DNA from 2 places in the Paenibacillus nitricinens genome. Region 1 is predicted to be linked to the other one. Evidence: predicted binding sites of a transcription regulator. Region 1 holds the regulator's gene; the other holds the start of a gene.
What was found. Region 1 encodes CtsR, which represses protease genes until heat stress. Its sites were predicted from a motif close to ATGGTCAATAAAGGTCAAACA; they were not measured.
Positions count from the first base shown of each region.

Region 2: a site for CtsR is predicted at 12,672-12,692, ahead of clpP (ATP-dependent Clp endopeptidase proteolytic subunit ClpP). Genes of this name have one in related genera too.

Region 1 is NZ_CP183948.1:6,177,453-6,193,959, reverse strand. It holds gene ACN6KS_RS27715 (MFS transporter) at 1-937, opposite strand, end outside; rRNA gene ACN6KS_RS27710 (16S ribosomal RNA) at 1,351-2,909, shown strand; tRNA gene ACN6KS_RS27705 (tRNA-Ala) at 3,011-3,086, shown strand; rRNA gene ACN6KS_RS27700 (23S ribosomal RNA) at 3,237-6,164, shown strand; rRNA gene rrf (5S ribosomal RNA) at 6,292-6,408, shown strand; gene ACN6KS_RS27690 (GNAT family N-acetyltransferase) at 6,829-8,001, shown strand; gene ACN6KS_RS27685 (CtsR family transcriptional regulator) at 8,388-8,849, shown strand; gene ACN6KS_RS27680 (UvrB/UvrC motif-containing protein) at 8,880-9,404, shown strand; gene ACN6KS_RS27675 (protein arginine kinase) at 9,433-10,497, shown strand; gene clpC (ATP-dependent protease ATP-binding subunit ClpC) at 10,533-13,001, shown strand; gene radA (DNA repair protein RadA) at 13,195-14,562, shown strand; gene disA (DNA integrity scanning diadenylate cyclase DisA) at 14,577-15,653, shown strand; gene pssA (CDP-diacylglycerol--serine O-phosphatidyltransferase) at 15,718-16,455, shown strand.
Region 2 is NZ_CP183948.1:172,495-189,001, forward strand. It holds gene ACN6KS_RS00840 (tagaturonate reductase) at 1-1,211, shown strand, start outside; gene ACN6KS_RS00845 (UxaA family hydrolase) at 1,246-2,736, shown strand; gene ACN6KS_RS00850 (DUF1858 domain-containing protein) at 2,931-3,158, shown strand; gene ACN6KS_RS00855 (DUF438 domain-containing protein) at 3,200-4,462, shown strand; gene ACN6KS_RS00860 (ROK family glucokinase) at 4,672-5,622, shown strand; gene rapZ (RNase adapter RapZ) at 5,668-6,567, shown strand; gene ACN6KS_RS00870 (gluconeogenesis factor YvcK family protein) at 6,625-7,572, shown strand; gene whiA (DNA-binding protein WhiA) at 7,720-8,649, shown strand; gene ACN6KS_RS00880 (HPr family phosphocarrier protein) at 8,747-9,016, shown strand; gene ACN6KS_RS00885 (SIMPL domain-containing protein) at 9,167-9,922, shown strand; gene ACN6KS_RS00890 (PdaC/SigV domain-containing protein) at 10,045-11,145, shown strand; gene ACN6KS_RS00895 (GDSL-type esterase/lipase family protein) at 11,255-11,893, shown strand; gene clpP (ATP-dependent Clp endopeptidase proteolytic subunit ClpP) at 11,989-12,585, opposite strand; tRNA gene ACN6KS_RS00905 (tRNA-Arg) at 12,779-12,853, opposite strand; gene ACN6KS_RS00910 (sugar-binding transcriptional regulator) at 13,188-14,240, shown strand; gene gap (type I glyceraldehyde-3-phosphate dehydrogenase) at 14,343-15,353, shown strand; gene ACN6KS_RS00920 (phosphoglycerate kinase) at 15,470-16,507, shown strand, end outside.

The DNA of each region.
Region 1 (16,507 bases):
AGGGCACTGTTCCGACCATAGAAAGAAGGATGAGATTACGCCGTCCGAAGCGGTCAGCCAGTGGGCCTCCAAAGAATGTACCGACAGCTCCAGCTGCCAGATACATAAAAATATAGATTTGGGCCTTATCAAGCGTCATTTGATATTTGTCCATTAAATAGAAAGCGTAGTAACTGCCGATAGAAGCGCCGTACCAAGATCTTACAAAGACTAGGAACACAAGGATGATAGTTGCCGTGCGAATACTTTTGCGGCGGGCAGGATCGATTGCGCGTGCGGTTGATTTCTTATGAAACGTATATCCCGCATCCAGCATCTCCCGATACCAGCGAGCGACATAGGTCTGGACGGCAATTCCGGCAGCCGCAACGATAGTGAAGCCAAGAGCCCCGATCTGCCCAAAGGGAATGAAAATCCATTTTGTAAGCATTGGACCTAGAGATTGCCCGGCATTGCCGCCGACTTGAAAAATAGATTGCGAAAGACCTTTCCGCTGACCGGCAGCCATATGAGCCACACGCATGCCTTCCGGATGAAAGGTAGCAGATCCGAAGCCGATTAACATGACGGAAAACAATACAAGGATATAGTTGTTGGCATAAGCCAATAAAAGTACGCCTAAAAATGTGCTGCACATGCCCAGTGGTAACAAAATAGGACGAGGTTTGCGATCAGCGGCATATCCGATGACTGGCTGGATCACTGAGGACGTCATGTTTAAGGCGAAGGAGATCCACCCAATTTGAGCAAAGGAGAGCATCAGGTTATCTTTAAGAATAGGGAAGATTGCAGGGATAACTGCCTGAATAGAATCGTTAAATAAATGAACAAAGCTGACAGCCAGCAAAATCTTATAAATTGTTGCTTGCTGCAGATTACGCTGCTCCTTGTCCTTAGTGTTTGTTTGGCTCGTAGCAGTAGATGGATTGTTTTTCATTTAGACTCCTTTCGTACGTATCATTAGAAGTTAATATATGGGATTACGATAGATTCTATTTAGCCACAGATTATGAATTATTGGAATCAATTTGTGTTGGTTTGTGTTAGTTTGAAAGTATTTATTCGTGGATTATTTTTATTTCAAAAAAAGCTTGCAAACATAAGAACGGCATGGTATATTATCTCTTGTGCTTATGACGCATCGAACAAATGAAACACAAACGATGAAAAAATAAGTTGACAAGAAATACGACAACATGATATACTAAAATTCCTGTGCAAGAGACATTGAATGTCGAAATGCTAGGAGCAAGTTCTTTGAAAACTGAACAAATGGAACGCGTTAATTTTTAAAAAGATTCATTTAATGAATCGTCAGTTTCAAAATGAGCATATCGCTCTTTTCAATACTAATTGGAGAGTTTGATCCTGGCTCAGGACGAACGCTGGCGGCGTGCCTAATACATGCAAGTCGAGCGGAGTTATTTTGAAAGCTTGCTTTCAAAATAACTTAGCGGCGGACGGGTGAGTAACACGTAGGCAACCTGCCCCTTAGACTGGGATAACTACCGGAAACGGTAGCTAATACCGGATAATTTCTTTTTTCTCCTGAAGAAAGAATGAAAGACGGAGCAATCTGTCACTGAGGGATGGGCCTGCGGCGCATTAGCTAGTTGGTGGGGTAACGGCCCACCAAGGCGACGATGCGTAGCCGACCTGAGAGGGTGAACGGCCACACTGGGACTGAGACACGGCCCAGACTCCTACGGGAGGCAGCAGTAGGGAATCTTCCGCAATGGACGAAAGTCTGACGGAGCAACGCCGCGTGAGTGATGAAGGTTTTCGGATCGTAAAGCTCTGTTGCCAGGGAAGAACGTCCGGTAGAGTAACTGCTACCCGGAGTGACGGTACCTGAGAAGAAAGCCCCGGCTAACTACGTGCCAGCAGCCGCGGTAATACGTAGGGGGCAAGCGTTGTCCGGAATTATTGGGCGTAAAGCGCGCGCAGGCGGTCATTTAAGTCTGGTGTTTAAACCTTGGGCTCAACCTGAGGTCGCACTGGAAACTGGGTGACTTGAGTACAGAAGAGGAAAGTGGAATTCCACGTGTAGCGGTGAAATGCGTAGATATGTGGAGGAACACCAGTGGCGAAGGCGACTTTCTGGGCTGTAACTGACGCTGAGGCGCGAAAGCGTGGGGAGCAAACAGGATTAGATACCCTGGTAGTCCACGCCGTAAACGATGAGTGCTAGGTGTTAGGGGTTTCGATACCCTTGGTGCCGAAGTTAACACAGTAAGCACTCCGCCTGGGGAGTACGGTCGCAAGACTGAAACTCAAAGGAATTGACGGGGACCCGCACAAGCAGTGGAGTATGTGGTTTAATTCGAAGCAACGCGAAGAACCTTACCAGGTCTTGACATCCCTCTGAATCCACTAGAGATAGTGGCGGCCTTCGGGACAGAGGAGACAGGTGGTGCATGGTTGTCGTCAGCTCGTGTCGTGAGATGTTGGGTTAAGTCCCGCAACGAGCGCAACCCTTAACTTTAGTTGCCAGCAAGTAATGTTGGGCACTCTAGAGTGACTGCCGGTGACAAACCGGAGGAAGGTGGGGATGACGTCAAATCATCATGCCCCTTATGACCTGGGCTACACACGTACTACAATGGCCGGTACAACGGGAAGCGAAACCGCGAGGTGAAGCCAATCCCATCAAAGCCGGTCTCAGTTCGGATTGCAGGCTGCAACTCGCCTGCATGAAGTCGGAATTGCTAGTAATCGCGGATCAGCATGCCGCGGTGAATACGTTCCCGGGTCTTGTACACACCGCCCGTCACACCACGAGAGTTTACAACACCCGAAGTCGGTGGGGTAACCCGCAAGGGAGCCAGCCGCCGAAGGTGGGGTAGATGATTGGGGTGAAGTCGTAACAAGGTAGCCGTATCGGAAGGTGCGGCTGGATCACCTCCTTTCTATGGAGAATCGTCTTCTGCAATGAAGACATTCAAATCGGAAGTTAAACTTCCACAATCATTTAACGCGTATCCATTTGTTCGGTTTTGATGGAATTTGCGGGGCCATAGCTCAGCTGGGAGAGCGCCTGCCTTGCAAGCAGGAGGTCAGCGGTTCGATCCCGCTTGGCTCCACCAACAAACTTCATCTATTTGTTATGTCTAGAATATTTTTACCTTGATCCTTGAAAACTGGATACCGAAACGAATTTGCGTTTTAGAACATCTTTTAGCAACTTGTGTAAACAAGTAAATGTTATTAGTGAGATTTTTCTTAGGGAAAATCAAGGTTAAGCTAATAAGAGCACACGGAGGATGCCTAGGCGCCAGGAGCCGACGAAGGACGTGGCGAACAACGAAACTGCCTCGGGGAGCTGTAAGCAAGCTTTGATCCGGGGGTGTCCGAATGGGGAAACCCAGCTGTGGTAATTCGCAGTTACTCATCTCTGAACACATAGGAGATGTAGAGGCAGACCAGGGGAACTGAAACATCTAAGTACCCTGAGGAAGAGAAAACAATAGTGATTCCGTCAGTAGCGGCGAGCGAACGCGGAACAGCCTAAACCTAAGAGCTTGCTCTTAGGGGTTGTGGGACGTCTCACATGGAGTTACAAAGGAATATGGTAGGTGAAGAGGTCTGGAAAGGCCCGCGATAGAGGTAAAAGCCCTGTAGCCTAAACTGTGTTCTCTCCGAGACGGATCCCGAGTAGTGCGGGGCACGTGAAACCCCGTATGAATCCAGCAGGACCATCTGCTAAGGCTAAATACTACCTGGCGACCGATAGTGAAACAGTACCGTGAGGGAAAGGTGAAAAGCACCCCGGAAGGGGAGTGAAATAGAACCTGAAACCGTGTGCTTACAAAAAGTCAGAGCCCTATTAATGGGTGATGGCGTGCCTTTTGTAGAATGAACCGGCGAGTTACGTTTAACATGCAAGGTTAAGTCGAGAAGACGGAGCCGCAGCGAAAGCGAGTCTGAATAGGGCGAATGAGTATGTGGACGTAGACCCGAAACCGTGTGATCTACCCCTGTCCAGGGTGAAGGTGCGGTAACACGCACTGGAGGCCCGAACCCACGCATGTTGAAAAATGCGGGGATGAGGTGGGGGTAGCGGAGAAATTCCAATCGAACTCGGAGATAGCTGGTTCTCCCCGAAATAGCTTTAGGGCTAGCCTCGGTATTAGAGTAGTGGAGGTAGAGCACTGATTGGGTGCGGGGTCCGCAAGGATTACCAAGCTCAGTCAAACTCCGAATGCCATATACTTATTGCCGGGAGTCAGACAGTGAGTGCTAAGATCCATTGTCAAAAGGGAAACAGCCCAGACCATCAGCTAAGGTCCCCAAGTGTGTGTTAAGTGGGAAAGGATGTGGAGTTGCACAGACAACCAGGATGTTGGCTTAGAAGCAGCCACCATTGAAAGAGTGCGTAATAGCTCACTGGTCGAGTGACTCTGCGCCGAAAATGTAACGGGGCTAAACACACCACCGAAGCTATGGCTAGATACTATGTATCTGGGGTAGGGGAGCGTTGTATGTGGGTTGAAGGTGTACCGTAAGGAGCGCTGGACAGCATACAAGTGAGAATGCCGGTATGAGTAACGAAAAGATCAGTGAGAATCTGATCCGCCGAAAGCCCAAGGTTTCCTGAGGAAGGCTCGTCCGCTCAGGGTAAGTCGGGACCTAAGGCGAGGCCGAAAGGCGTAGTCGAAGGACAACAGTTTGAAATTACTGTACCACCGTAATCCGCTATGAGCGATGGGGTGACGCAGGAGGGTAGTGACGCGGACTGATGGATATGTCCGTCTAAGCAGTGAGGCTGATGTGTAGGCAAATCCGCACATCATTAAGGCTGGGCTGTGATGGGGAGCGAAAATTACAGTAGCGAAGGTCATGATCTCACACTGCCAAGAAAAGCCTCTAGCCAGGAGAAGGTGCCCGTACCGCAAACCGACACAGGTAGGCGAGAAGAGAATTCTAAGGCGCGCGGAAGAACTCTCGTTAAGGAACTCGGCAAAATGACCCCGTAACTTCGGGAGAAGGGGTGCCCCGGTAGTGTGAATAGCACGAGGGGGCCGCAGTGAAAAGGCCCAAGCGACTGTTTAGCAAAAACACAGGTCTGTGCGAAGCCGCAAGGCGAAGTATACGGGCTGACGCCTGCCCGGTGCTGGAAGGTTAAGGGGAGTGGTTAGGAGCAATCCGAAGCTATGAACCGAAGCCCCAGTAAACGGCGGCCGTAACTATAACGGTCCTAAGGTAGCGAAATTCCTTGTCAGGTAAATTCTGACCCGCACGAATGGCGTAACGACTTGGGCGCTGTCTCAACGAGAGATCCGGTGAAATTTTAATACCTGTGAAGATGCAGGTTACCCGCGACAAGACGGAAAGACCCCATGGAGCTTTACTGCAGCTTGATATTGAATTTGGGTACGATCTGTACAGGATAGGTGGGAGCCGTAGAAATCGGAGCGCAAGCTTCGGTGGAGGCGCCGTTGGGATACCACCCTGATCGTATCTAGGTTCTAACCTAGTACCGTAATCCGGTACGGGGACCGTGTCAGGCGGGCAGTTTGACTGGGGCGGTCGCCTCCTAAAGAGTAACGGAGGCGTTCCAAGGTTCCCTCAGAATGGTTGGAAATCATTCGAAGAGTGCAAAGGCATAAGGGAGCTTGACTGCGAGACCTACAAGTCGAGCAGGGACGAAAGTCGGACTTAGTGATCCGGTGGTACCGCATGGAAGGGCCATCGCTCAACGGATAAAAGCTACCCTGGGGATAACAGGCTTATCTCCCCCAAGAGTCCACATCGACGGGGAGGTTTGGCACCTCGATGTCGGCTCATCGCATCCTGGGGCTGAAGTAGGTCCCAAGGGTTGGGCTGTTCGCCCATTAAAGCGGTACGCGAGCTGGGTTCAGAACGTCGTGAGACAGTTCGGTCCCTATCTGTCGTGGGCGCAGGAAATTTGAGAGGAGCTGTCCTTAGTACGAGAGGACCGGGATGGACGTACCGCTGGTGCATCAGTTGTTCCGCCAGGAGCATGGCTGAGTAGCTACGTACGGACGGGATAAGCGCTGAAAGCATCTAAGCGTGAAGCCCCCCTCAAGATGAGATTTCCCAATTAGTAAGACCCCTTGAAGACGACGAGGTAGATAGGTTGGAGGTGGAAGTGCAGTAATGCATGGAGCTGACCAATACTAATCGGTCGAGGGCTTATCCTATACTTAAAACGCAAATTCAATTCGGATTCAGTTTTCAGGCATCAAGCCTGGATTACGCTATGGAATTTATTCGCACTTCTGTGATGAAGCAAATTTCACGCGACAGCGTCTGTTTGACAGACGCATGTTTGGTGGCGATAGCGGAGGGGTTCCACGCGTACCCATCCCGAACACGACCGTTAAGCCCTCCAGCGCCGATGGTACTTGGACCGAAGGGTCCTGGGAGAGTAGGACGTTGCCAAGCACAATTAGACCACTGTTGAGTAATCGACAGTGGCTTTTTTGCGTTTATTGTAGACTGTGGAAAACTTGTGGATAAACTTTTGAATTTGCAGAAAAGTTACGCACATGTGGATAGATGATTGAGAGAAAAATAATCCCTAAATAGTGTGGATTAAATACATATTTATATGGATCTGTCAACAAAAAACCTAAGTAATACACGGGTTGCTGTGGATATAGCGAGAATTATGTGGATAGAGCTATTGATAAGTGGATAACTATTTTAACTTGGATAGGACAAGATTTCAAGACTATTTTTAAACCTGCATAGAGCTGTGGATAACTGAAAATAAAGTTATAAATAATGCAATAGATTAGCGCACAATTGACGCTCTTGTTATACTTATCCTAAAAGTAATTTTATAAAGGATGAGGTGAGTTTGTGGTAATAAGACAGTTACGTTCAGAAGAATTTGATGCGAGCATGAACTTGTCAGAATATGCTTTTCAGTACAAGCTTCCTAGTGAAAAAAGGGCAAGTGCAAAGGAAAGATTCAAGGCTGAACAGGTATGGGGTGCTTTTGAGGATGGAACATTGGAAGCTAAATTGACGATTATTCCTCTCCAAGTCTACATACAGGGCAGAGTGGTACCTATGGGTGGTATAGCAGGAGTAGCTACATGGCCAGAGAACCGCAGACAAGGGCATGTGGCAAATCTTTTGTCTCATGCGCTGCATACGATGAATGAGGCAGGTCAAACGCTCTCTTTTCTACACCCGTTCCTGATTCCGTTTTATCGTAAATTTGGCTGGGAGGTTTATTGTGAATATAAGAAATACTCTATTCCAGTAGCGAAGTTTCCCAAAAAGGTTGAAGTTGAGGGCAAGGTTAAACGGGACATCAAAGATATCGAAGTATTGGATAGCCTATACAATCGATTCGCTGTTAGTTATAACGGGACACTTAAGCGCGATTTGGACTGGTGGGAGAACTCTGTTCTAGAAGATGAAGGAAAGAGTGCAGTATTTTACTCCAAGAGTGGTGAACCAGAGGGATATGTGCTGTATAAGATAGAGAACAGAGAACTGGTCATTGATGAATTTGTTTTTTTGAATGAACAAGCTCGGCAGGGGCTGTGGACATTTCTTGCGAACCATGATTCGATGGTGACCGGTGCATCCTTAAAGCTGGTGCCTTCGGATGACATGTTACCTTTCTTGCTGCCAGATCCACGTATAGAACAAGAGAATTATCCTTATTTTATGGGGCGGATTGTTAATGTCAAGTCATTCATTGAAACATACGCCTTCAGAGGAAACAGTAGTCAAAAGAAGCAGCTTATATATATCGAAGATAAGTATGCACCTTGGAATGATGGATTGTGGGCATGGAACATCTCTAATGAGGGATCGGCTACTTTGACACGAGTGGAAGGGGAACGGGCGGAAGCAGACTTAAACTGTGATATAGGCACATTGACGGCCTTGATGCTTGGATACAAACGACCAACAGAGATGGCTCGTTATGGAAGTGTCTCTGGCCACGCAGCAGCAGTGGAATGGTTTGAAGAAATTATTCCACAAGCACAGACAGCTTTATTTGATCATTTTTAAAATATAAGAAAGCATAAGTTCAACGCTATACATTATCGTTATATTTCTCGCATAAACGCTTATCGTCCTAATAAGGACAACGAAGACGTTTATTCTTGACAAAAATTAGGCTCTCCCCTTCGAAAGAAGTTGGGAGAGTTCTTTATTTCCGAATACATTCGCTGAAAAAAGTGAAAAATAAGAGAATCCACTTGGAATTAGCACAGAATATGTTATAATATTAAAAAGTCAAAGAAAGTCAAAGTCAACGAAGCTTAATGACAGCGATCCGATCCTTTGAACGCGTGGGATTATCCACAAATGTTTAAGTTCAATTAAAGACCATTGTCATTATGAATACAAGTTGCAATTGGTATTATAAAGATTCAAGCACTGGAGGATGAGTGATGCGCAATATCTCTGATATTATCGAACAATATCTGAAGAATATTTTGCATGAAAGTCCCGAAGGTACGGTGGAAATCCAGCGAAATGACCTGGCGGACCAGTTCTCATGCGTACCGTCACAGATCAATTATGTCATCAGTACACGCTTTACTCTGGAAAAAGGTTATGTGGTGGAAAGTAAGCGGGGTGGCGGGGGATATATTCGTATTCAACGTTTTGAATTACCACCAAACGTGGCACTGCATGCCCATTTAAACCATACTATAGGTGGCGGGATTGATCAGAACGCTGCTGAAGGGCTGATTTATCAGCTGGAGGAAGCTGGTTTTCTAAGTAAGCGTGAAGCGTGCCTTATGCGCGCTGCTGTTTCTCGGGAATGCCTAACGGTTAAGATTCCATACCGGGATGAGATTCGTGCCAAGATTATGAAGGCGATGTTAATCTCTTTGTTAGGCAAATAATTGTCAACCATAAGGGAGGGGCTTTCGCTTATGCAATGCCAGGAATGTGGCGTCAAGCCGGCAACACTCCACTTCACTAAGATCGTGAATGGAGAGAAGACAGAGTTTCATATCTGCGAGAGCTGTGCACGGGAGAAGGGTGAACTCATTCCCGGAACGGCTGGAGGATTCTCTATCCACAGTCTGCTCTCAGGTCTGCTTGATCTTGAAGGTGCCGGCAAGGAGAAGTCGGCTGCAACGAAGACTACGCAGAGTCTGCAGTGTGAGAATTGTGGGATGACGTACTCCCAGTTTAGCAAATTAGGCCGTTTTGGCTGTAGCTCCTGTTATGAGTATTTTAACAGTGCACTGGACCCGCTTTTTAAGCGAGTGCATGGCAGTACTTCACATGTAGGTAAGATTCCGAAACGTGCAGGAGCTCAGATTGTATTTAGACGCCAAATAGATGAACTCAAGCAGGAATTACAGCAAAGTATTACACAAGAGGAATTCGAGAAAGCAGCGGAGCTGCGAGATCAGATTCGTAAACTTGAAAAAGAAATAGCACAAGAGTAAAGTCTTTGATATATAGGGGGGATATGACATGTCAAGTCTCCGATTTACTGAACAAGCGCTTAGTGATTGGATGCGTTCTGGAGGTAGTCACTCCGAGATTGTAATTAGCAGTCGTATGCGTATTGCCCGTAATCTAGAGCATCTTCCGTTCCCAATGCTGGCTTCCTTAGAGCAATCGGAAGAAGTATTAGAGCTACTGGCTCCTGTGTTTCATGAGGAAGCAGCTGCAGATTTCGGATCTTTTCAACTCCTAAAGCTTGATGAAGTGAATGAACTGGACAAAAAGGTACTGGTTGAGAAGCATCTAATCAGTCCTAACTTGGCTAATGATTCGCGCAGTGCGGCTGTCTTATTAAATGAAGATGAGTCGGTCAGCATCATGATTAACGAAGAGGACCATCTGCGAATTCAATGTCTGTTTCCTGGTCTTCAGGTCAGAGAAGCATGGGAACGTGCGACGGCGATTGATGATATATTCGAGGCAGCTGTCAATTACGCTTTTGATGATAAAAGAGGATATTTGACTAGTTGCCCCACCAATGTGGGTACTGGGCTTCGTGCCTCGGTAATGCTGCATCTGCCAGCGCTTGTAATGACTCATCAGATCAACCGCATATTGTCTGCAGTAAACCAAGTGGGATTGACTGTAAGAGGAATTTACGGTGAGGGTAGCGAAGCAGTAGGGAACATCTTTCAAATTTCTAATCAGATCACTCTCGGTCAAACGGAAAGTGAAATTATAGAGAACCTTCACAGTGTAGTTACCCAGATTATAGAGCATGAGCGAAATGCACGTGAACGGTTGCTTGTTGATTCCGCGTTGAGAATAACAGACCGAGTGAAGCGTTCTTACGGAATCTTATGTTATGCAGCTCTTATGGAGCTTAAAGAATCTGCTCAACGCCTGTCTGATGTGAGACTTGGAGTTGACCTTGGCATTCTGGAAGGCCTTTCGATTTCAGTGCTTAATGAACTTAACGTTAAGACACAGCCAGGATTTCTGCAGAAGATGTTCGGCGATGAGCTGAACGCCACTGAACGAGATATGTATCGGGCAAAACTGCTCCGAGAGACATTGGGAACACAACATTAATATAGATATTTACTATTCATGGAGGTGCAGGAGATATGATGTTTGGAAGATTTACGGAACGCGCACAAAAAGTGCTAGCGCTGGCGCAGGAAGAAGCTGTTCGTTTAGGACACAACAATATTGGTACAGAACATATTTTGCTCGGACTTATTCGTGAAGGAGACGGCATTGCTGCTAAGGCATTAATAGCTTTAGGGCTAGGTCTTGAAAAAATCCAGGACGAAGTGGAGACATTGATTGGCAGAGGTCAAGAACAGCCTACGAACATTGCTTATACTCCTCGCGCTAAAAAAGTGATTGAGCTGTCGATGGACGAAGCCCGCAAATTGGGTCATACGTATGTTGGCACTGAGCATATTTTGCTTGGACTTATCCGTGAAGGGGAAGGTGTCGCGGCTCGTGTGCTTAATAACCTCGGCATCAGCTTGAACAAAGCTCGTCAACAAGTGCTTCAGCTCCTGGGAAGCAGCGAGGCTGCCTCTAGTCATAGCGGGACTCCGGCTAACGTCAGCACACCGACCCTAGATGGTCTTGCGCGCGATTTGACCGCTTATGCTAAGGAAGGCAATCTAGACCCAGTTATCGGCCGTAGTAAGGAAATTGAACGTGTTATTCAGGTACTGAGTCGCCGGACTAAGAATAACCCGGTACTGATCGGTGAACCTGGTGTTGGTAAAACAGCTATCGCTGAAGGACTTGCACAAAAGATTATCAATAATGAAATCCCAGAAACACTTCGCGACAAACGCGTCATGACGCTCGACATGGGCTCAGTAGTGGCTGGAACAAAATATCGCGGTGAGTTTGAAGACCGCCTCAAGAAAATTATGGATGAGATTCGCCAAGCAGGTAATATCGTGCTCTTTATCGATGAGCTTCATACGCTAATCGGTGCTGGTGGCGCGGAAGGAGCCATTGACGCATCTAACATTCTGAAACCGGCGTTAGCCCGTGGAGAACTTCAGTGCATTGGTGCGACTACGCTTGACGAATATCGTAAATATATTGAAAAAGATGCAGCACTCGAGCGACGTTTCCAACCGATCACGGTGGATCAGCCGTCTCCTGAGGAAGCGGTCCAAATTCTTTTCGGACTTCGCGATCGTTATGAAGCGCATCACCGTGTGAAGATTACGGATGAAGCTATTGTGGAAGCAGTGAAGTTGTCCGACCGTTACATCCCGGACCGTTTCTTGCCAGATAAAGCGATTGACCTTATCGATGAAGCAGGATCTAAAGTAAGGCTTCATTCTTACACCATCCCGCCAAATCTGAAGGAACTTGAAATGCGCTTGGATGATATCCGCAAGGAGAAGGATTCCGCAGTGCAGAGTCAAGAGTTTGAAAAAGCGGCGGCCTTGCGTGATACAGAGCAAAAAATCCGTGAAGAACTCGATACGACAAAGAATCAATGGAAAGAAAAACAGGGTCGCACGGATTCAGAGGTTACACCTGAAGACATTGCACAGGTTGTAGCTAGCTGGACGGGTATACCTGTAAGCAAGCTGAAGGAAGAGGAGACCGACCGTCTACTTAACATGGAGGCTTTACTGCATGAACGAGTGATCGGTCAGGACGAAGCTGTTAAGGCAGTTAGCCGGGCACTGCGCCGTGCGCGTGCGGGTCTTAAAGATCCGAAACGCCCAATGGGTTCCTTTATCTTCCTCGGTCCTACAGGTGTAGGTAAAACTGAGTTGGCTCGTGCATTGGCTGAAGCCATGTTCGGCGATGAGAATGCGGTCATCCGTATTGATATGTCGGAATACATGGAGAAGCACTCCACGTCCCGCTTAGTCGGAGCTCCTCCTGGATATGTTGGCTATGAAGAAGGCGGCCAATTAACCGAGAAGGTACGCCGTAAACCTTATTCTGTAGTGCTGCTTGATGAAATTGAAAAAGCGCACCCAGAAGTATTCAACATTTTGCTGCAAGTACTTGAAGATGGTCGATTAACTGACTCTAAAGGACGGGTAGTCGATTTCCGTAATACATTAATTATTCTGACTTCTAACGTGGGCGCACAAGCGATCAAGAAGAATTCGACACTTGGATTCACAGCTGTGCAAGATGCTGGAGCAGAATACGGTAATATGAAGGGCAAGGTTATGGAAGAGCTGAAGAAGAGCTTCCGTCCAGAGTTCTTGAACCGGATTGACGAAATCATCGTCTTCCACTCCCTTGATGAGAAGCATATTGCTGAAATCGTTACGTTGATGTCTGATGAGCTGCGCAAGCGACTGCGTGAATATGATGTTGATTTCGTACTCACGGATGCGGCGAAGGCTTTCCTGGCTAAGGAAGGCTACGACCCAGCCTTTGGTGCACGTCCATTGCGTCGTGCGATTCAGAAGCATATTGAAGACCGTCTTTCCGAGGAATTGCTCCGAGGAAATATCCAAAAGGGTGATTCGCTCAACATTGATGAAGTTGGCGGAGAACTTGTAGTGAATAAAGTGGATGCTCCTGTAGCGCCATTGCTTGAAAAAGAAGTAGAATCCGAATAAAAAAATGGAATAAAAAAAGCTTCCGCTCCTCAGTTTATAGAGGGGCGGAAGCTTTTTTAATATAAATTTATCACTTAAAAATATACATTTAGTACAAATTCCGAATGACCTTTCGTTAAAGGGGCAGAAATGGTAAACTTTCATTAGAAGAAAATATCCGCAATTTAAAAGTTCGGAACCGTAAGGAGAACAAATGGCTAAACCAAAAACTAAATTTTTCTGCACCGACTGTGGATACGAATCACCAAAATGGTTCGGAAAATGTCCCGGGTGCCAAGCTTGGAACTCCATGGTGGAGGAAACAGAAAGCGTAGTCAAAACACAGGGAATGAATGCCCCTATTTTTCATAGTAAAGAAAAGGCACAATCGATCATAAGTATAGAAAGTGACAAGGAACCGCGCATACTGACAGGTATAGGTGAGCTTAACCGTGTTCTCGGTGGGGGGATCGTGCCAGGATCGCTGGTACTAGTAGGGGGAGACCCAGGAATCGGTAAATCTACGCTCTTGTTACAGACGTCGCATGCTCTGACAACTCAGGGATTGCGAGTACTGTACATTTCGGGCGAAGAATCGGTAAGGCAAACTAAGCTGCGTGCGGATCGCCTCGGGGCGTTGTCAGCTGAGCTATATGTACTATGTGAGACGAATATGGAAAGCATAGAAGAAGCGATTGAACAAATTCAGCCGCAATTTCTTGTTATCGATTCGATTCAGACTGTATTTATGCCAGAAGTAACTAGTGCGCCAGGCAGTGTGACCCAGGTTCGGGAATGTACGACAAGATTTATGCGTATCGCTAAGATTCGGGGAATTGCTACAGTTCTCGTTGGGCATGTCACTAAGGAAGGCGCTATTGCAGGCCCACGGATGCTTGAACATATGGTGGATTGTGTGCTGTATTTTGAGGGAGAGCGGCATCATACGTATAGACTCCTGCGGGCTGTAAAGAACCGCTTCGGTTCAACGAATGAAATCGGCATTTTCGAAATGGGTGAAGTGGGTCTAACCGAAGTAGAAAATCCATCAGAGCTCTTTTTGTCGGAGCGTCCACTCGGCGTAGCCGGATCTACAGTTGTGGCCAGTATGGAAGGGACTAGACCAGTGCTTGTTGAGCTTCAGGCTCTTGTCGCTGCCACTCATTTCCCCTCCCCTCGCCGGATGTGCACAGGTATGGATCACCAGCGGATGGCACTCATTATCGCTGTACTGGAGAAGCGGATGGGTATGTTCCTGCAAAATCAGGATGCTTACCTTAATGTAGCTGGAGGAGTAAAGCTGGATGAACCGGCGATTGATTTAGCAGTAGCTATTAGTATCGCTTCCAGCTTTCGTGATATTTCAACAAAACCTTACGATGTTTTCTTCGGTGAAGTAGGACTTACAGGTGAAGTAAGAGGTGTTTCGCGCGCGGAAATGCGTGTGAAGGAGGCCGCGAAGCTAGGCTTCCGGCGGGTGATCATGCCAGAGAAAAGTTTGAAAGGCTGGAAGCACCCGCAAGATATCCAGATTATTGGCGTCAGTACCGTAGCAGATGCACTATCGGTCGCGTTAGATTAGGGGGCACAGGGATTATGAAAGAATATAACCAATTAGAGAATATGAATGATCTGCTCAGACTGGCGGCACCGGGGACACCCTTTCGGGAAGGTCTTGAGAATGTGCTGCGCGCTAAGACGGGAGCACTAATCGTCGTTGGATATAGTCCTGAGGTGATGGAGGTAGTGGATGGGGGATTCTCCATTAACTGCGATTTTTCGCCCAATTATTTATATGAGCTTGCCAAAATGGACGGTGCCATTATTCTTAGTGAGGATTTGAAACGCATTTTGTATGCAAATACACAGCTAATTCCGGATTCGTCCATCTCTTCCATCGAGACAGGCATTCGTCACCGGACCGCCGAGCGCGTAGCGAAGCAAACAGGTAAACTGGTGGTTTCTATTTCACAGCGCCGCAATATCATTACCCTGTATCAAGGTTCCATTCGGTATGCGTTAAAAGAAATCGGAGCTATTTTGGCTAAAGCTAATCAAGCGATTCAGACTCTCGAAAAGTACAAAGCGGTTCTTACACAAGGACTGACGAATTTGTCTGCTTCGGAGTATGAGGGAATCGTAACCGTGGCCGAAGTGGTCGGAGTGATTCAGCGGGTAGAGATGGTTTTGCGCATAAAAATGGAGATTAAACGATATATAAATGAACTAGGCAACGAAGGGCGCTTAATCAGCATGCAGATGGAAGAACTGGTTGGAAATACAGAGGAAGAAGCATGGCTCCTATACAGAGACTATGCTAAGGAAGAGCAAGAAGATAAAATTCGTGAAATTATTGCCGGTCTCAAACGTATTAGTGATGATGACCTAATGGATGACAACCATATTGCTCGATTGTTGGGCTACTCTTCTACGGCAATTTCTTCTGAAGAGGTGGTTACTCCACGTGGATATCGCCTGCTTAATAAGATTCCGCGGCTTCCAAATGTGATCATTCATAATCTGGTGGAGCGGTTTGAAATGCTGCCTAATTTGATGTCTGCAAGCATAGCTGAACTGGATGAAGTGGACGGAATTGGGGAGGTGCGGGCTCGTAATATTCAGGATGGGCTCAAACGTTTACAGAAGCAAGTTCTTATTGACAGGCAAATGTAAATAACATACAATCACGTAATATTGGAGCTGTTTAAGGCCAATGTGAGAAAATTGAGGTGAAGAAATGATACAAAAATCAATTCCGAGTCTTTTTACCATAGGTAACTTGATGCTCGGAATGTTTGGTATCATGATGGCTTTTGACGGTAAAGTTAGCATGGCCGCTATCATGGTTATTATTGCTATGCTGTTAGACGGATTAGATGGCCGAGTTGCTCGTGCACTTAAATGTGAGAGTGAATTTGGTAAGGAACTGGACTCTTTGTCTGATGTCGTTTCTTTTGGAGTAGCACCTGCTGTTATTATGTATGTTTCAAGCCTGCATGATTTAAATTCTGCATTAGCCTGGACAGTAACTGCAATTTTCCCGGTGTTTGGTGCATTGCGCCTAGCTCGCTTTAATGTTCATCCAGGAGTTCCTGGTTATTTCATCGGATTGCCAATTCCTGCTGCTGGTGGTGTACTTGCCACATTAGCTCTTTTTAATAAAGATGTTTCCGCTCCATTTATGATCGTGGCTACATTGCTTTTATCATATTTGATGGTCAGCACTGTTAAATATCCTAATTTTAAGAAGGTTGGATTACCTAAAAAAGTGGTTGTCGGAGCGCCAGTAGTCATTGTTGTTGCGGTGGCTGTTGCTGTTGTGTTCCCTGAACAAATTGCTAAGCTAATCTTCGTCTTACTTGGGATTTACGCATTATATGGTTTTAAACAAAACATTGATCGATTGACAGCCAGACGCCGTCACCGTCGTAGAAGACGTTCTGAAGATAAAGTGTATCACTCGAAGAACGGTTAAAGCAGTCTTGTAGTAAGGTTGAACTAATATAATTATAGCTAGAGGCTTTGTC
Region 2 (16,507 bases), 780 kb from region 1:
AGGTTATCAACTGTATTACGCGAACGCTTAATCCTTTTGCCCAGCATGAGGAGTATATGAAGCTTGCCGAGAATCCAGAGCTGCGCTTTATCGTGTCTAATACCACGGAGGCGGGAATTGCTTTTGAAGGGGACGACAAATTAACGGATGCTCCGCAAAGCAGTTTTCCAGGCAAACTGACGGCCTTATTGTATAAACGTTTCGAATTTTTTAATGGGGATGCTTCCAAAGGTTTTATTATCATTCCGTGTGAGCTGATTGACCGAAATGGGGATGAGCTTAAGAAGGTTATTTTGAAATATGCTGAACTGTGGAATCTTGGAGACGGCTTTATTGAATGGCTGAATGAAGCCAATACCTTCTGCTGCAGTCTGGTAGACCGCATTGTTCCCGGATATCCAAGAGACAGCATCGCTGAGATTACTGAAGAACTGGGGTATGAGGATAAGATGGTTGTTGTCGGCGAGCAGTTCCATCTTTGGGTAATTGAAGGGCCGCAGTGGATGAAAGAGGAGTTCCCGGCTGAACTAGCAGGTCTTAATGTGCTCGTGGTAGATGATATGACCCCTTACCGGACTCGTAAAGTGAGAATTCTAAACGGAGCGCATACCGCGATGACACCCGTAGCGTATTTGTACGGAATTGATACGGTGGCTGAGGCGATTGAGCACGAAGAGGTTGGGGCGTACGTGAAGTCCTTGATCTATGATGAGATCATCCCGACGCTGGATCTGCCGGTAGAGGAATTGAATTCTTTTGCAGACGCGGTATTAGAAAGGTTCCTGAACCCGTATGTGCAGCATTACTTGATGAGCATCTCTCTGAATTCTATTTCGAAATTTAAGACAAGAGATCTACCTTCGTTGCTGCAATATGTAGAGTCCAAAGGACAATTGCCTGAGAAGCTTGTCTTCTCATTAAGTGCATTAATTGCCTTCTATAAAGGACGCAGAGGGGAAGAAGAGATTCAGTTGGCGGATGATGCAGATATTGTGGAATGGTTCGCTTCCTTATGGGGAGGATGGGATGGCACAGATACTGGGTTACGCGCACTGGCTGTCGAGGTATTAGCGGCGACAAATCGCTGGGGCTGTGACCTGAACGAAGTGGCCGGACTTACGGATAAGGTGACAGAAGGGCTCATTGCGATTGAGAGAACAGGTATGAAGCAAGCGCTGCAAGCGTACGTGAAGAGACCTGCGCACAACTAATACACAGGAGGTGGATGACGACATGATTAAGACTATGAAAGAGGTACTGCAGATTAACGAGGCTGATAACGTGGCAGTTGCACTTAAAGACTATCAAGCAGGCGACACCATTGTGATAGGTTCAAAAGAGATTAAAATTACGGAAGATATTGCTAGAGGTCATAAAATTGCACTAACCAGCATTAGCGAAGGTGAGTATGTATTGAAGTATGGCTATCCCATCGGTCATGCTAAAGCGCCTATCGTGCCGGGCCAGTGGGTGCATACCCATAATACGAAGACAAACCTAACAGGGGTTGAGGAATATACTTTTGAGCAGAAGCTGACACCCAATCCTTTTAAAACAGAAAATTTGACCTTTAAGGGGTATCGTCGTTTTGACGGATCAGTAGGTATTCGTAATGAGCTATGGATCGTCCCTACGGTTGGATGTGTAAATGGAGTGGCGGAGCAGATCATTAATATTTTCAAGGCAGAGGTTGGGGATATCGCTCCATTTGATAATGTACTCGTGCTTAAACATAACTATGGTTGTTCTCAGCTAGGCGATGACCATGACAATACTCGTACAATACTTGCTAACGCGGTTAAGCATCCAAATGCGGGCGCCGTACTTGTGCTCGGACTAGGTTGTGAGAATAACAATTTGCATATTTTTAAAGACATGCTGGGTAGTTACGATGAGGGTCGAGTGCGTTTTCTTGTCTCCCAAGAGGTTGGAAACGAGATTGAAGAAGGCGTAAAGCTGCTGAAGGAACTCTACAATAATGTACAGGGTGATCATCGGGAAGAAGTCTCACTCTCTGAGCTGAAGATTGGTCTGAAGTGTGGAGGCTCGGATGGCCTGTCCGGGATTACTGCGAATCCGCTTCTTGGACGTCTGTCTGACTATATGGCTGCCCAAGGCGGCACAACTGTACTCACTGAAGTACCAGAAATGTTTGGCGCCGAAAAAATTCTGATGGAACGTGCGGCAGATGAAGCTATTTTCCACAAAATTGTTGATCTCATCAATGACTTTAAGCAGTATTTTATGGACTATAAACAGCCGGTATATGAAAATCCTTCACCAGGAAATAAAGCCGGAGGAATTACTACGCTTGAGGATAAATCTCTGGGCTGCACTCAAAAATCCGGTAATTCTACGGTAATGGATGTACTCAAGTACGGAGAGCTTATCACTAACAAAGGCTTAAATCTTCTTAACGCGCCGGGCAATGACCTAGTGGCTTCGTCGGCTCTGGCTGCTGCTGGCTGCCAATTGGTGATCTTTACGACCGGGCGGGGAACGCCTTTTGGAACATTCGTGCCTACGATGAAGGTATCCACCAATACCCCATTATATGAAGGCAAACGTCACTGGATCGATTTTAATGCGGGTGTGTTGGTTGAAGATGGTTCTCCAGATGAGGTTCTGCGTGACTTCATTAACTACATTATCAGCGTGGTTAGTGGGGAATGGGTAAATAATGAGAAAAATAATTTCCGCGAGATTTCCATCTTCAAAACAGGCGTAACGCTATAGTAAATGATTTATAACAAATCAAGCTGTCCCTTATGCTTTTTATGGTAGGGGGCAGTTTTTTATTTTCATACGAATACATAATCCTCTGTTAAAAGAATGACTCTTCTTAATTAGTGATTGCAATCACAATGGCCCCATTCAGCCTGTGCTAATCTGTTGTTGAGAATAGTTCTCACAAAAAGGAGAAGAGTTGCATGGAAAAAGTCCTGCGAATGGATGAGTCTATCTTCGACATTGTATCACGGCATCCAGAGGTCATCGAGATTATGGTGGATCTGGGCTTTAAGGATATCGCCAAGCCGGGCATGCTGCAGACCGCTGGACGTTTCATGACCTTATCCAAAGGAATCAAGTTGAAGAAAATAGATCTCGACACTGTGAAGTTAGCCTTTGAACGTCATGGCTTCGAGATTGTGAAATAAAGAGCAAATGATAACCAAACTTCATTAAGGAGTGATCAATAATGAGTGAGCTTATAAATAACCGCGAGGTTGATGTACCGGAGCAAACTCGTCGCCAAGCCCTGCTCAAGGAGATTATTAAAGAACTGCATGCAGGCAAAAGCGTTGAAGAGGTTAAGGCACGCTTCGAGGAAGCTGTAGGTGATGTTACTGTTGCGGAAATCTCTGCAATGGAGCATTCGTTAATGACTGAAGAGGGAATTCCGGTATCCGAGGTACAGCGGCTTTGTTCGGTGCATACAGCAATTTTCAAAGGCTCTATTGAGCAAATTCACCGCTCCTCGAAGCCTGAAGAACAACCCGGCCACCCAGTCCACACCTTCAAGCTAGAAAACCGTGAGATTGAAAGACTTGTGAACTTCCGGTTAGATTTGCATGCTACTAAATTCCAGAAGAATGACAGCGAGGAGCTGATCTTTAAGCTGCTGGAGGATCTTAGCTTACTGTTGGATCTAGATAAACACTACAGTCGAAAAGAAAATCTGTTGTTCCCTTACCTTGAAAAATACGGCATTTATGGACCAACCAAGGTAATGTGGGGGGTGGATGATCATATCCGCCGTATGATTAAAGAGGCAAAAGCAGCGCTCAGCAGCTACAGCGGAAATGCAGTAGATATTGGTGTTCAACTTAAGGAGATCATCAAGGAAGTTAATGAAATGATTTTTAAGGAAGAAAATATTTTATTGCCTATGTCGCTGGATAAATTGACGGAAGACGAATGGGTCAAAATCGCTCGGGAGAGCGATGAGATTGGATTCTGCCTGACGGCGCCGGAGCAGGAGTGGATACCCGAACGTGCCGCAGAGCCGGAAGGTGCAGCATTGCAGGGTGAAGCAGTGGGAGCCGCTCCGCAAGAAGGGTTCATCCGTTTTGAGACAGGGCTGTTGTCATTGCATCAGCTTGAAACAGTACTCAATCATCTGCCAGTAGATCTGACATTCATTGATGAGGATGATGTCGTTCGATATTTTTCACACGGGAAGGAACGTATCTTTGCCCGAACTAAGGCGGTTATCGGCCGCACGGTACAGAACTGTCATCCGCCTCAAAGTGTTCATGTGGTAGAGAAGCTTCTGGAAGACTTTAAGGCAGGTCGTAAGGATGCTGAGGACTTCTGGATCAACATCAAGGATAAATTTATCTATATCCGTTATTTCGCTGTCCGCGACGAGACTGGTCGGTATATGGGTACGCTGGAGTTTACACAGAATATCGCACCTATCCGTGCACTGGAGGGGCAAAAGCGTATTTTGTCAGAATAAATGGGTGATTTAGGTTATTTTCCAGATAATAATATAGTCAGAAGACTCTCTTACTTAGTCGTAAGGGGGTCTTTTTAGAATATAATAGAGTATAGTATTAAAATAAGGAATTCCCGGGTGTGTTGTCTTTCCTTGACCACAGAGGGGGCTTCTATTATAGTTGGTACTTAGGATTAACTATTTTAGTATAAAAAAAGGTGGCTTGTTACATGTCTGAGAATATCTACGTTGGCGTGGATTTGGGTGGAACTGCAATTAAGGTTGGAATCTGCAATGCTGAGGGAACTCTATTGCATACTTATGAGGGACCTACAGGAACTGCAGAAGGTGTCGATACTGTTATCGATAATATCGAGAAGTATGTTCGCCAAATTGTGGAGGATTCCCCGTACTCTTGGGATCAGCTTGCAGGTGTAGGAGCGGGCGTAGCAGGGTTCACAAATATTCGTGAAGGAATCATTATACTTGCGCCTAACATAGGATTTAAAGATGTGCCGATTCGCTCCATTTTGGAAGATCGCTGGAACAAGCCTGTCAAAATAGACAATGATGCGAACGTGGCTGCACTGGGTGAAGCCTGGAGTGGTGCAGGACGCGGGATTGAAAATTGTGTTTGCTATACGCTAGGAACAGGTGTTGGTGGCGGAATTATTATTAACGGAAAGATTTATCAAGGTTTTGCAGGTCTAGCAGGTGAGCTTGGCCATATCACTGTAGTGCCGGATTTGGAAGCCATTCAATGTGGTTGCGGTAATATGGGATGTCTGGAAACCGTTTCCTCCGCTACAGGAATTATTCGTATGGCTAACGATGCAGTAGCTCGTGGTGATCGTACTTCGCTCTCAATGGTAGAGAAGATTGCTGCGAAGGAAGTCTTTGATGCGGCTAAGGCTGGCGATGAAGTAGCGATTCGCATAGTAAACCGTGCAGCATACTACCTGGGTAAATCTATGGCTTCTGTTGCAGCCGTGCTTAACCCTGAGGTCTTCATCATTGGCGGTGGTGTGTCCAAGGCTGGAGATATTCTATTTGATGAAGTTCGTCGTGTGTTTGCTAAGCTCGCACCGGCTCCGCTTCAGACTGGTGTTTCGATTATCCCTGCGGAGCTTGGTAATGATGCAGGTATTGTGGGTGCGGCAGGTCTTCTGCTTCGTTCTTAAAAGATAGGGAGTATTCATATACTAATTTAGGGAGGGGACGCTTTAATGACCGAATTGGACAATACTCCAACGGCTGGAGCCACCCTGATCATTATTACCGGAATGTCAGGTGCGGGTAAGACAATTGCTGTTCAGAGTCTGGAAGACCTAGGGTTCTTCTGTGTCGATAATTTGCCGCCGGTGCTGATCCCTAAGTTTGCAGAACTGATTGAGCAGTCGAAGGGTAAGATCGCCAAGGTAGCGCTTGTGATTGACCTGCGCGGTAGGGAATTCTTCACTGCTTTGTCCGAGTCTCTAGCCTATATCAAAGATGAGTCAACCATTGGCTGTGAAATCTTGTTCTTGGATGCTACGGATTCGGTGCTTGTGCAGCGTTACAAGGAAAGCCGGCGTCATCATCCGCTAGCGCCTAAGGGACTTCCGCTTGATGGTATCAAGCTGGAACGTAAGATGCTTGAGGAATTAAAGAATTCAGCCACATTATGTCTGGATACTAGCAGTATGAAACCAGTGCAGCTCAAGGAGAAGATCGTTTCTCGGTTCTCGCATTTAGGAAAAAGTACACTCTCCGTCAACATTACATCGTTCGGATTTAAGTATGGTATTCCTATTGATGCAGACCTCGTATTCGATGTTCGCTTTTTGCCTAACCCACATTATGTGGATCACCTGCGGCCCAAAACAGGTCAGGACAGCGATGTCTATGACTATGTAATGAAGTGGCCTGAAACACAGGTGTTCCTGACCAAACTGCTCGATATGCTTCATTTCTTAATTCCGCAATATCGTAGGGAAGGTAAATCCCAGATTATTATCGGCATTGGCTGTACCGGCGGGAAACACCGTTCAGTAGCCATTTCTGAATATTTGGGCAAAATGCTGGGCGTCAGCGAAACGGAATCCGTAGCTGTTAGTCATCGGGATTCCGAGCGTGATCGGCACTAATGAGAGAAGGGGTCCATAGTGGCTGAAGAACAAAGACAGCGTCCACGTATCGTCGTTATGGGCGGTGGCACGGGACTATCTGTCATGCTTCGCGGCTTAAAAGAAAAGCCGCTAGATATTACAGCTATAGTTACCGTAGCAGATGACGGAGGAAGCTCGGGCATTTTGCGTAGTGAACTGCAAATGCCGCCTCCTGGGGACATCCGCAACGTATTAACAGCTATGGCTGATGTAGAGCCGCTCATGGCGGATATTATGAGATATCGTTTTAACACGGGCGAAGGATTGGCGGGCCATAGTCTTGGTAATTTAATTCTTGCCGCGCTTACAGATATATCTGGTGATTTTGTCACAGCTGTTCGTGAGCTTAGCCGATTATTTGCTGTTCGCGGACGGGTATTACCCGCTGCGGGAGATGCCGTAGTATTGCGTGCGGAAATGTCGGACGGCACGATTATCACGGGGGAATCTAAAATACCGGAAGCAGGCGGGATCATTAAACGGGTTTCTTTGGAGCCTGCTGATGTGGAACCGTTGCCTGAAGCGCTTGAAGCGATTCGAAATGCAGATGCGATTCTTTTGGGTCCAGGGAGTCTATATACGAGCATTCTTCCGAACCTACTTGTTCCGAAGCTAGCAGAAGCTGTTGTATCTTCTGATGCAATCAAAATTTTTGTCTGCAATGTAATGACTCAGCCTGGCGAAACGGATAATTATACTGTAAATGACCATCTACAAGCTGTTTATGATCATATTGGAATTCATTTATTTGATTATATTATTGTGAATGACGGTGAAATTCCAGAGCAGGTGCAGTCGAAGTACGCTGAGAAGGGTGCGCGTCCGGTACAGCTCGATAAGGATGTACTAGAAGGTAGTGCATATAAAGTTATAGCGGATAAGCTAGTGTTATTCCGAACTTATTTAAGGCATGATACCGATAAGCTTAGTCATCATATCTATCAGCTTGTGCAAGATTGGATAAACAGAAACCCTAGGGTATAACTTAAAATATAAGAGAGTATAAGTTTTACACCTATACTTTATGGTTTATATTTCTCGCTTAAACGCTTACCGTCCTTACAAGGACACCGAAGGCTTTTATGCTTGTATATATGAATGACGTACTTATTTCAGAAAGAGGTGAGACCCTTGTCTTTTGCGGCCCTTACCAAAAAAGAGCTGACGATGGTGGAGAGTGAGCCCTGTTGTGAGAAGGCGGAAATGTCAGCACTTATCCGTATGAATGGATCTGTGCAGCTTTCAAGCAAAAAGGTGATTCTCGACATTTCGACGGAGAACGCCGCGATTGCAAGGCGGGTATATTCTTTGCTTAAGAAATATTACCAGGTCCATATTGAGCTACTCGTGCGTAAAAAAATGCGTTTGAAGAAAAATAACGTGTATATCGTTAGAATCCCCAGCCGCGTACAGGAGATCTTAAATGATCTCAGAATTGTGTCCGAAGGATTTATTTTTACCGACGGTATTGATAAAGAGATTGTTGGGAATAACTGCTGTAAGCGTGCTTATTTGCGGGGTGCTTTTTTGGCGGGCGGATCGGTTAATAATCCGGAGGGTTCCTCTTACCATTTGGAGATTTCCTCGATGTATGAGGAGCACTGTAAAGCGCTAGTTGATCTGGCTGGTGAATTTCACCTAAACGCACGCTGCATTGAACGTAAAAAAGGGTTCATTCTATACATTAAAGAAGGCGAGAAGATTATCGAATTCTTAAGTCTGATCGGCGCGCATCAAGCGTTGTTCAAATTTGAGGATGTAAGAATTATGCGTGATATGCGTAATTCCGTGAATCGGATCGTGAACTGCGAGACCGCGAATCTCAATAAAACGATAAGTGCCGCGGTGCGGCAGATTGAGAATATCAAATTGCTGCAGCGAGAAGTGGGGCTGGAGAGCTTGCCGGATAAACTGCGGGAAGTTGCAGAAATCCGAATGGCACATCCAGATATCAACCTTAAAGAGGTTGGTGAAATGCTGAAAGGTACGGTTAGTAAGTCCGGAGTAAATCATCGACTTCGTAAGATTGATGAACTGGCGGACAAGGTTCGAGGCGGCTAGTCACTTTTTTTCTAGTGTGGTTTACGTTATAATGATATAATAATATAAAATTAATGTGAAATTTTTGGGGAGAACTCAATTAGGGGGTAAGCGTTTCATGACAAAGCACCCGGTAGTTGTTCGGTTGAAGACAGGGCTACACGCTCGACCGGCAGCATTGTTTGTGCAAGAAGCTAACAAGTTTTCGTCGGAGATTTTCGTGGAAAAAGACGATAAAAAAGTAAACGCCAAAAGTATTATGGGTATTATGAGCCTAGCGATCAGTTCCGGCACGGAGATCTATATCAGCGCGGATGGTGCAGACGCCGATCAAGCTGTAAACGCTTTGACGAGTCTCGTCAGCAAAGAAGAGCTTGAGAACCAATAATCTTTTGACATGACTTTTTATTGCATGACTAAAAAGCCCCTAGGGGCTTTTTTTAATACCAAAAAATAGATTTAAGATGTGCAACATTTACCAGAATGACTCGTCTAGAGGATAATAACAAATCACAAAAGATGAAAGGGGCTGGCAAATATGAAAGGTTTGGTAAAGAAGATTGGTTCAGTGTTGATTGTAGGGAGTTTGTTAATTGGAGGAATTGGTATGAGTGGTGTCTCCCAGGGTCCTACAAAGGCTTACGCAGATGAAGTGCAGAAAAATGTTGTTAGTGTAGTAGGTAAAGGCGAATTGTCCATCAAGCCGGATATTGTATACTTGTCCATCGGAGTAGATACTACGGCGTCAACTGCGCAAGAAGCACAAAAAACAAATGCTGCTAAAATCCAAAAGATCACTACCCTACTGAAAGGGACTTGGAAAATCGCAGATAAAGATATTCAAAGCACCCAATTCTATGTGCAACCCAACTATAGTTATAGCGAAAAAGAAGGACAGCAAGTAAAAGGATACAACGCGAATCATACGCTGTTAGTGTCTTATAGAGATCTGACTAAGGTTGGTGAATTGCTTGACGCTGCATCTGCAGCAGGGGCAAACAATCTCGGAAATGCACGTTTTTCTGTGGAAGATACTTCTGCCTTTGAAGCTCAGGTGATTGAAAAGGCGATGGCGAACGCAGATGTTAAGGCAGGAGCTATTGCTAAGGCAGCTAAACGTAGCTTAGGCCAAGTGCTCACGGTTAGTCAAAATGATGGCGATATTACTCCAGTATATTTTGAACAAAATCTAAAAATGGATATGGCTGCAGCAGATGCTGGTGCAAGCACATCCGTACAACCGGGAGTAGTTAAAGTTACAACCCAACTAAGCGTTATGTATGAATTGAAATAGTAGCCTACAAGATGAATACAGAGAGAAGAGGTAATCTTCCGCTTAATAGTGGGGGATGCCTCTTTTTTGTGTAAGCTCTCTGGGATTATGTTTAATTAATTGGAAAGGAGAGGGAAAACAAGATGATGAATATCTCAAAAGAAATCGTACGCAAATGGGGCATAGGTTTGATGTCGGCGGGGTTATTGCTTGGTGGAGGATTACTGCCTAGTGATACGGGTTATGCAGCGTCTGATCAGGCGAAGAGCAAGGCTAATGCTTCAAGTATAGTATTAAAGGCGAACGGGGTGATTTCGCAGCAGACAGGTATTGTGCAGGAAGGGAAGGTCTGGATCCCAATTACCTTTATGCGTGATGTGCTGGGATTACCTCTCACTTATGATAAAGAAGAAAATGCATACACGATTGGAAAAGGGACGGCTAAAGCCAAGTTAACGCTATCTAGTTTTGGTACTTCTATCTGGGTGAACAACTATTACATTCGGGAATATGAAGGAAAGCTAATAAACAATCGTCTCTATGTTCCATCCGGTCTCTTAAATGATTATTTGGGCTATAAAGTGGATTGGACTCTAGGCTCTAGTAAGCTGAACGTGATGAACAGACCACAGAACGCATTGACAGTAACCACTGAGACCTATGCTAAAGATCGAAAAGAGGCTTTAATCCAGCTTGATTATCCGAAAATTAGTGGACTGAGTCAATCCGCTGCGCAAAAGGCCATGAACGATACCTTGAAAGAAAGTGCCATGAGATTCGCCGCAGGGGCAGAGCAGGATATCTCCAATCGTTCTGGGTCAGAGCCCAAGTATACTTATGATATAGATTATGTAGTGACCTACAATCAGAATGGTGTGATTAGTTTGCTGATGTCACAGTATAGCGATACGGGCGGGGCTCATGGCATGACCAACCGGGAGGCGTTTACCTTCTCGCTCAAGGATGGCAAACGTCTATTGCTGGGCGATCTTTTTGGTGCTAACCCAAACTACAAAAAAACGTTAAATGCTAAGTTGAACAAGCTGGTAAAAGCGGAGGAAAGTTATTTGGGAGGATTCAACGGATTGAATACGGAAAAGTATTTTTATCTGAAGGATGATCAGGTCGTTCTGTTCTTCCAATTGTACGAATACACAGCATATGCTGCGGGGTTCCCCGAATACCCCTTTACTTTCAAAGAACTGTTGCCGGAAGGCGGTAGCCCATTTGCTGCTGTAAAATAAATAGAGAATTCGTAACCGCTAGTGCCACCACTGGACATCTCCCCCTTACCAGAATCACCTCGAATTCATATGCTAAATGGAGTAACTAGTTTATGAACGGGGGAGAGCTATGAGCTATCAATACACTGCAATTGGCGATTCCTTGACGACTGGATTTGGCGCTCTGCCAGGTAACGGTTTTGTACCGGTGTACCGTAGAATGGCGGAAGGGAGACTGCGTTCTAATGTAGCCTCTACGAATTTGGGCGTGAATGGATTGACTACTTCTGAACTGGAACAGCGGCTACGGGGGAGTGCAATGACTCGCGAAGCCATTCGAGCAGCCGACATTATCACGCTATCCATCGGTGGCAACGATTTAATTCATGCTGCAAAGGCTGCAGCTAGACAACCTGGGAATTTATCTAAAGAGCTGGGAAGATCACTGCAGGAATGCAAACAAAATTTCGCTGTCATTATGAGTATTCTCTTCCAATTGAAAGCGGGGGCACGTAGACCTTATATCATTCGAATTGTGGGATTGTATAATCCCTATCCTCAGGTAGTAGGCGCTACAGAGTGGGTGAAGCAGTTTAACCGCTATGCATCGCAGTATAGTAGCCGAGTAGTTGGATTTGCTTCTATTTATGGTGAGTTTGCAGGAAATGAGAGAGGCCTTTTATCGTTTGACCACTTACATCCTAATGGCCGAGGCTACCGTGTGATTGCTGAGAAACTCAATGCGCTTGGTTATGGTGGTTTGATTTAATTGAGATTCATTTGTAATGGGGGTCTGAAAAGCAAAGAGGCTGTGCACTAGCCATCAAGTGGATAGTGTACAGCCTCTTTGTGTTGTTTTATAGCTTACACACCGCTAGGCAGTGTTTTCTCGATGACTTTATCAACGATACCGTAAGCTGCCGCGTCTGCAGCAGTCATGAAGTAATCACGATCTGTATCCTTCTCAATACGTTCCAGGGGTTGACCCGTACGTTCTGCAAGAATGCGATTCAGCTTATCGCGCAATTTGAGGATACGGCGAGCACGGATTTCGATATCCGTTGCTTGACCTTGAGCACCACCCAGAGGTTGGTGAATCATGATCTCACTGTTAGGAAGTGCGAAGCGTTTGCCTTTAGCACCAGCGTTAAGCAGGAAAGCTCCCATGGAAGCTGCCATACCGACACAGATGGTGGAAACGTCTGGCTTAATGTACTGCATTGTATCAAAAATAGCCATACCTGCAGTGATGGAACCACCAGGGCTATTCACATAAAGGTGAATGTCCTTCTCAGGATCTTCGGCAGCCAAGAACAGCATTTGTGCGATGATAGAATTGGCTACCACGTCATTAACCTCCGTTCCAAGGAAAATGATGCGGTCCTTCAGCAGGCGGGAATAGATGTCATAAGCGCGCTCACCGCGGTTGCTCTGTTCTACTACCATAGGAATATAACTCACGTGGAAAACCTCCTTGATATTGGTTCTTCAAATGTATTCATTTTTACTCTTGCCGTATTACCCACATGATAAACAAATTCAAACAAAAAGTCAAAGAAAGTCAAACTTATATTCAAAAAAAAGAGCCGACATGCGGCTCTTTGGTTAAGTAGTAGTATAGGCACTACTAAATTATGTACAAAAGTGAAATTAATGGCGCGCCCGCCAAGAATCGAACTTGGATCTCAGGCTTCGGAGGCCTACGTCATATCCATTGGACCACGGGCGCAACAAAAATGATTATAATATAATTCCTGAGCAATTGCAATGAATTTAATAATACAGAGCAGGACACTATCCTTTTTCTTAAAGGTAGACAAGCTTATATTCGTTTTCACTCAGAGATAGAATCTGGATAGTTAATGACAGGTTTTAGGTGCTTTAACTCTTTCCCAATCTTATAAATGTATAAGAAGACAAGCGCTTGAGAATTCTACTCTCGGAAGACTTGCACTTCGAGCAATATTTGGTTAGAATATGAGTGGGACTTAAAAAGTTTACCCGGGACATTTTGAGACCATGAACAAGGGAATAGAGGAAGACGAAGTTGCAGGAGTGAAAGCATGCGTAATTTATTAGATATCCAAAAGCAGCTTCTGCCTGATCTCATGGAAACCCTTAAGAGACGGTACACGATTCTTCATCAGATCATGCTGTCCGATATCATTGGACGCAGAACGCTTGCCGCTTCGCTTGATATGACTGAGCGGGTACTGCGTGCCGAGACGGATCTTCTGAAATCGCAAGGGCTCATTGAGATCGAGAGCGTTGGTATGCGCATTAGCGCTGCTGGGCGCAGACTGCTTGATTTGCTAGAGCCGGTCGTTAAGAGCCTGTTTGGTCTGGATGAGCTGGAAGAGAAAATTCGGGCAACATACGGTCTGGATAAAGTCATTGTGGTGCCGGGTGATTGTGAGTCATCACCATTCACCAAACGTGAGCTTGGCCGCGCAGGTGCAAAAGCGCTGCTCAGTGTCCTCCGTACAGATGATATTGTTGCTGTCACAGGTGGATCAACGCTTGCCGATATGGCTGATCAACTGACACCGCCGTTATCCCTTTCCTATAAGAACGCCTGGTTTGTTCCAGCGCGTGGCGGATTAGGAGAGAGTATGGAGATTCAAGCCAACACGATTGCCTCTACAATGGCAAAACGGGTTGGAGCGAATTACCGGTTGCTGCATGTCCCTGATTTACTTAGTGGGGATGCCTATCAGTCATTAGCACTTGATTCTAATATTGGAGAGATTGTACAAATCATCCGCAGTTCGCGTATTATTGTACATGGGATTGGGGATGCCATTGAAATGACTCGCCGCCGCAAGCTGGATGAGGCTACTGTCTCAGAAATCCAGGGTGAGGGAGCAGTGGCAGAATCCTTTGGATATTATTTTAATGAAGATGGTCAGGTTGTGCATACGATGCTTACGATGGGATTACGTCTAGAAGATATTGTTCGGACGGAAACTGTCATCGGTATTGCCGGAGGCAAGCCAAAGGCCAAAGCTATTCATGCCATGCTGCGTTTCGGGCAGGAGAATATTCTCGTCACGGACGAGGCTGCTGCTGTGGAAATAGGCAAGGAGATTGACAATCAGTTACAGATATCGTCGTAACTTACTAGAACATATATCTTGCATTATACTTAACATTGTTGTCATGACAGGCTTCACGGTCTGTTTTGAATAAATAAAACGAATTCTAGGAGGAACTATTCAATGAGTGTAAAAGTTGGAATTAACGGATTTGGACGTATTGGACGCCTTGCTTTCCGCCGTATTCAAAATGTAGAAGGTATCGAAGTGGTAGCAATCAACGACTTGACTGACGCTAAGATGCTTGCTCATTTGCTTAAATATGATACAACTCAAGGTAAATTCCAAGGTGATGTTGAAGTTCATGATGGCTTCTTCAAAGTCAATGGTAAAGAAGTTAAGGTTCTTGCTAACCGCAACCCTGAAGAATTGCCATGGGGCGACCTAGGCGTTGATATCGTACTTGAGTGCACAGGTTTCTTCACAACTAAAGAAGCAGCTGAAAAACACTTGAAAGGTGGAGCTAAGAAAGTAGTTATCTCCGCTCCAGCTACTGGCGACATGAAAACTGTCGTTTACAACGTTAACGATGACATTCTTGATGGTACTGAGACTGTTATTTCCGGCGCATCTTGCACTACTAACTGCCTAGCTCCAATGGCAAAAGTATTGAACGACAAGTTCGGTATCGTTGAAGGCTTGATGACTACAATTCACGCTTACACTGGCGACCAAAACACTTTGGATGCTCCACATGCTAAAGGTGACTTCAGACGTGCTCGTGCAGCAGCTGAGAACATCATCCCTAACACTACTGGTGCTGCTAAAGCAATCGGTCTGGTTATTCCAGAACTTAAAGGTAAATTGGATGGTGCAGCTCAACGTGTTCCAGTTGCAACTGGTTCCCTCACTGAGCTTGTAACTGTTCTTGATAAGAGCGTTACTGTTGAAGAAATCAACGCAGCTATGAAAGCAGCTTCCGATCCAGACACTTATGGTTACACTGAAGATGAAATCGTATCTTCCGACATCAAAGGTATGACTTTCGGATCCCTGTTCGATGCTACACAAACTAAAGTATTGACTGTTGGCGACAAACAACTGGTTAAAACGGTTGCTTGGTATGACAATGAAATGTCCTACACTGCACAATTGGTTCGTACTTTGGAGAAATTCGCTAAAATCGCTAAGTAATTGACTTGATATAAGCAACATCTATAGAGCGGAAACAGAAGTTCCTTGTTTCCGCTCTTTCTAAATGTATTTCTTGTTTCCTGCTAGAAACAATATGGGGTGTGGAGGAATTAATCATGAACAAAAAGAGCGTCCGTGATGTAGAAGTAAAGGGTAAACGCGTATTTGTACGCGTGGATTTCAACGTGCCTGTAGAAGACGGTAAAATTACTGATGATACTCGTATCCGCGAAACACTTCCAACTATTAAATATTTGATTGAGAACGGTGCAAAGATCATTCTTGCAAGTCACATGGGTCGTCCTAAAGGCCAATTCGTAGATTCCATGCGTTTGACTACTGCTGCTGAACGTCTGTCCGAGCTTCTTGGCAAACCAGTAGCTAAAGCTGACGAAGCTGTTGGTGAAGCTGTAAAAGCAAAAATTGCTGAGCTAGGAGAAGGCGACGTACTTGTACTTGAGAATGTTCGTTTCTACCCAGGCGAAGAGAAAAACGATCCTGAACTGGCTAAACAATTTGCTGAACTGGCTGATTTGTTCGTTAACGATGCGTTTGGTGCGGCTCACCGTGCTCATGCATCGACAGAAGGTATCGCTCATTTCCTACCAGCTGTATCCGGTCTTTTGATGGAGAAAGAATTGTCTGTTCTGGGTAAAGCTCTTTCTAACCCTGAGCGTCCTTTCACTGCAATCATCGGTGGTTCGAAAGTGAAGGACAAAATTGACGTGATCGACAACCTGCTGAATTTGGCAGACAATGTCTTGATCGGTGGCGGTCTGTCCTACACCTTTACCAAAGCATTGGGATTTGAAATCGGTATTTCCCTAGTGGACAACGATAAATTGGGAACTGCTCTTGAATTCATTGAGAAAGCCAAATCGCTTGGTAAGAACTTCTTGCTTCCAGTTGACGTCGTGGTAGCCGATAAATTCGGTGCGGATGCCAACACGCAAATCGTTCCTTTCAATGAAATCCCAGAAGGCTGGGAAGGTCTTGATATCGGACCGAAAACCCGTGAGCTTTATGCAGATGTGATCAAAAACTCCAAGCTAGTTGTCTGGAATGGACCTATGGGTGTATTTGAAATTGATAAATTCGCTGAAGGTACAATTGCAGTAGCAAAAGCTTGTGCAACTACTGAAGGTTATACTGTT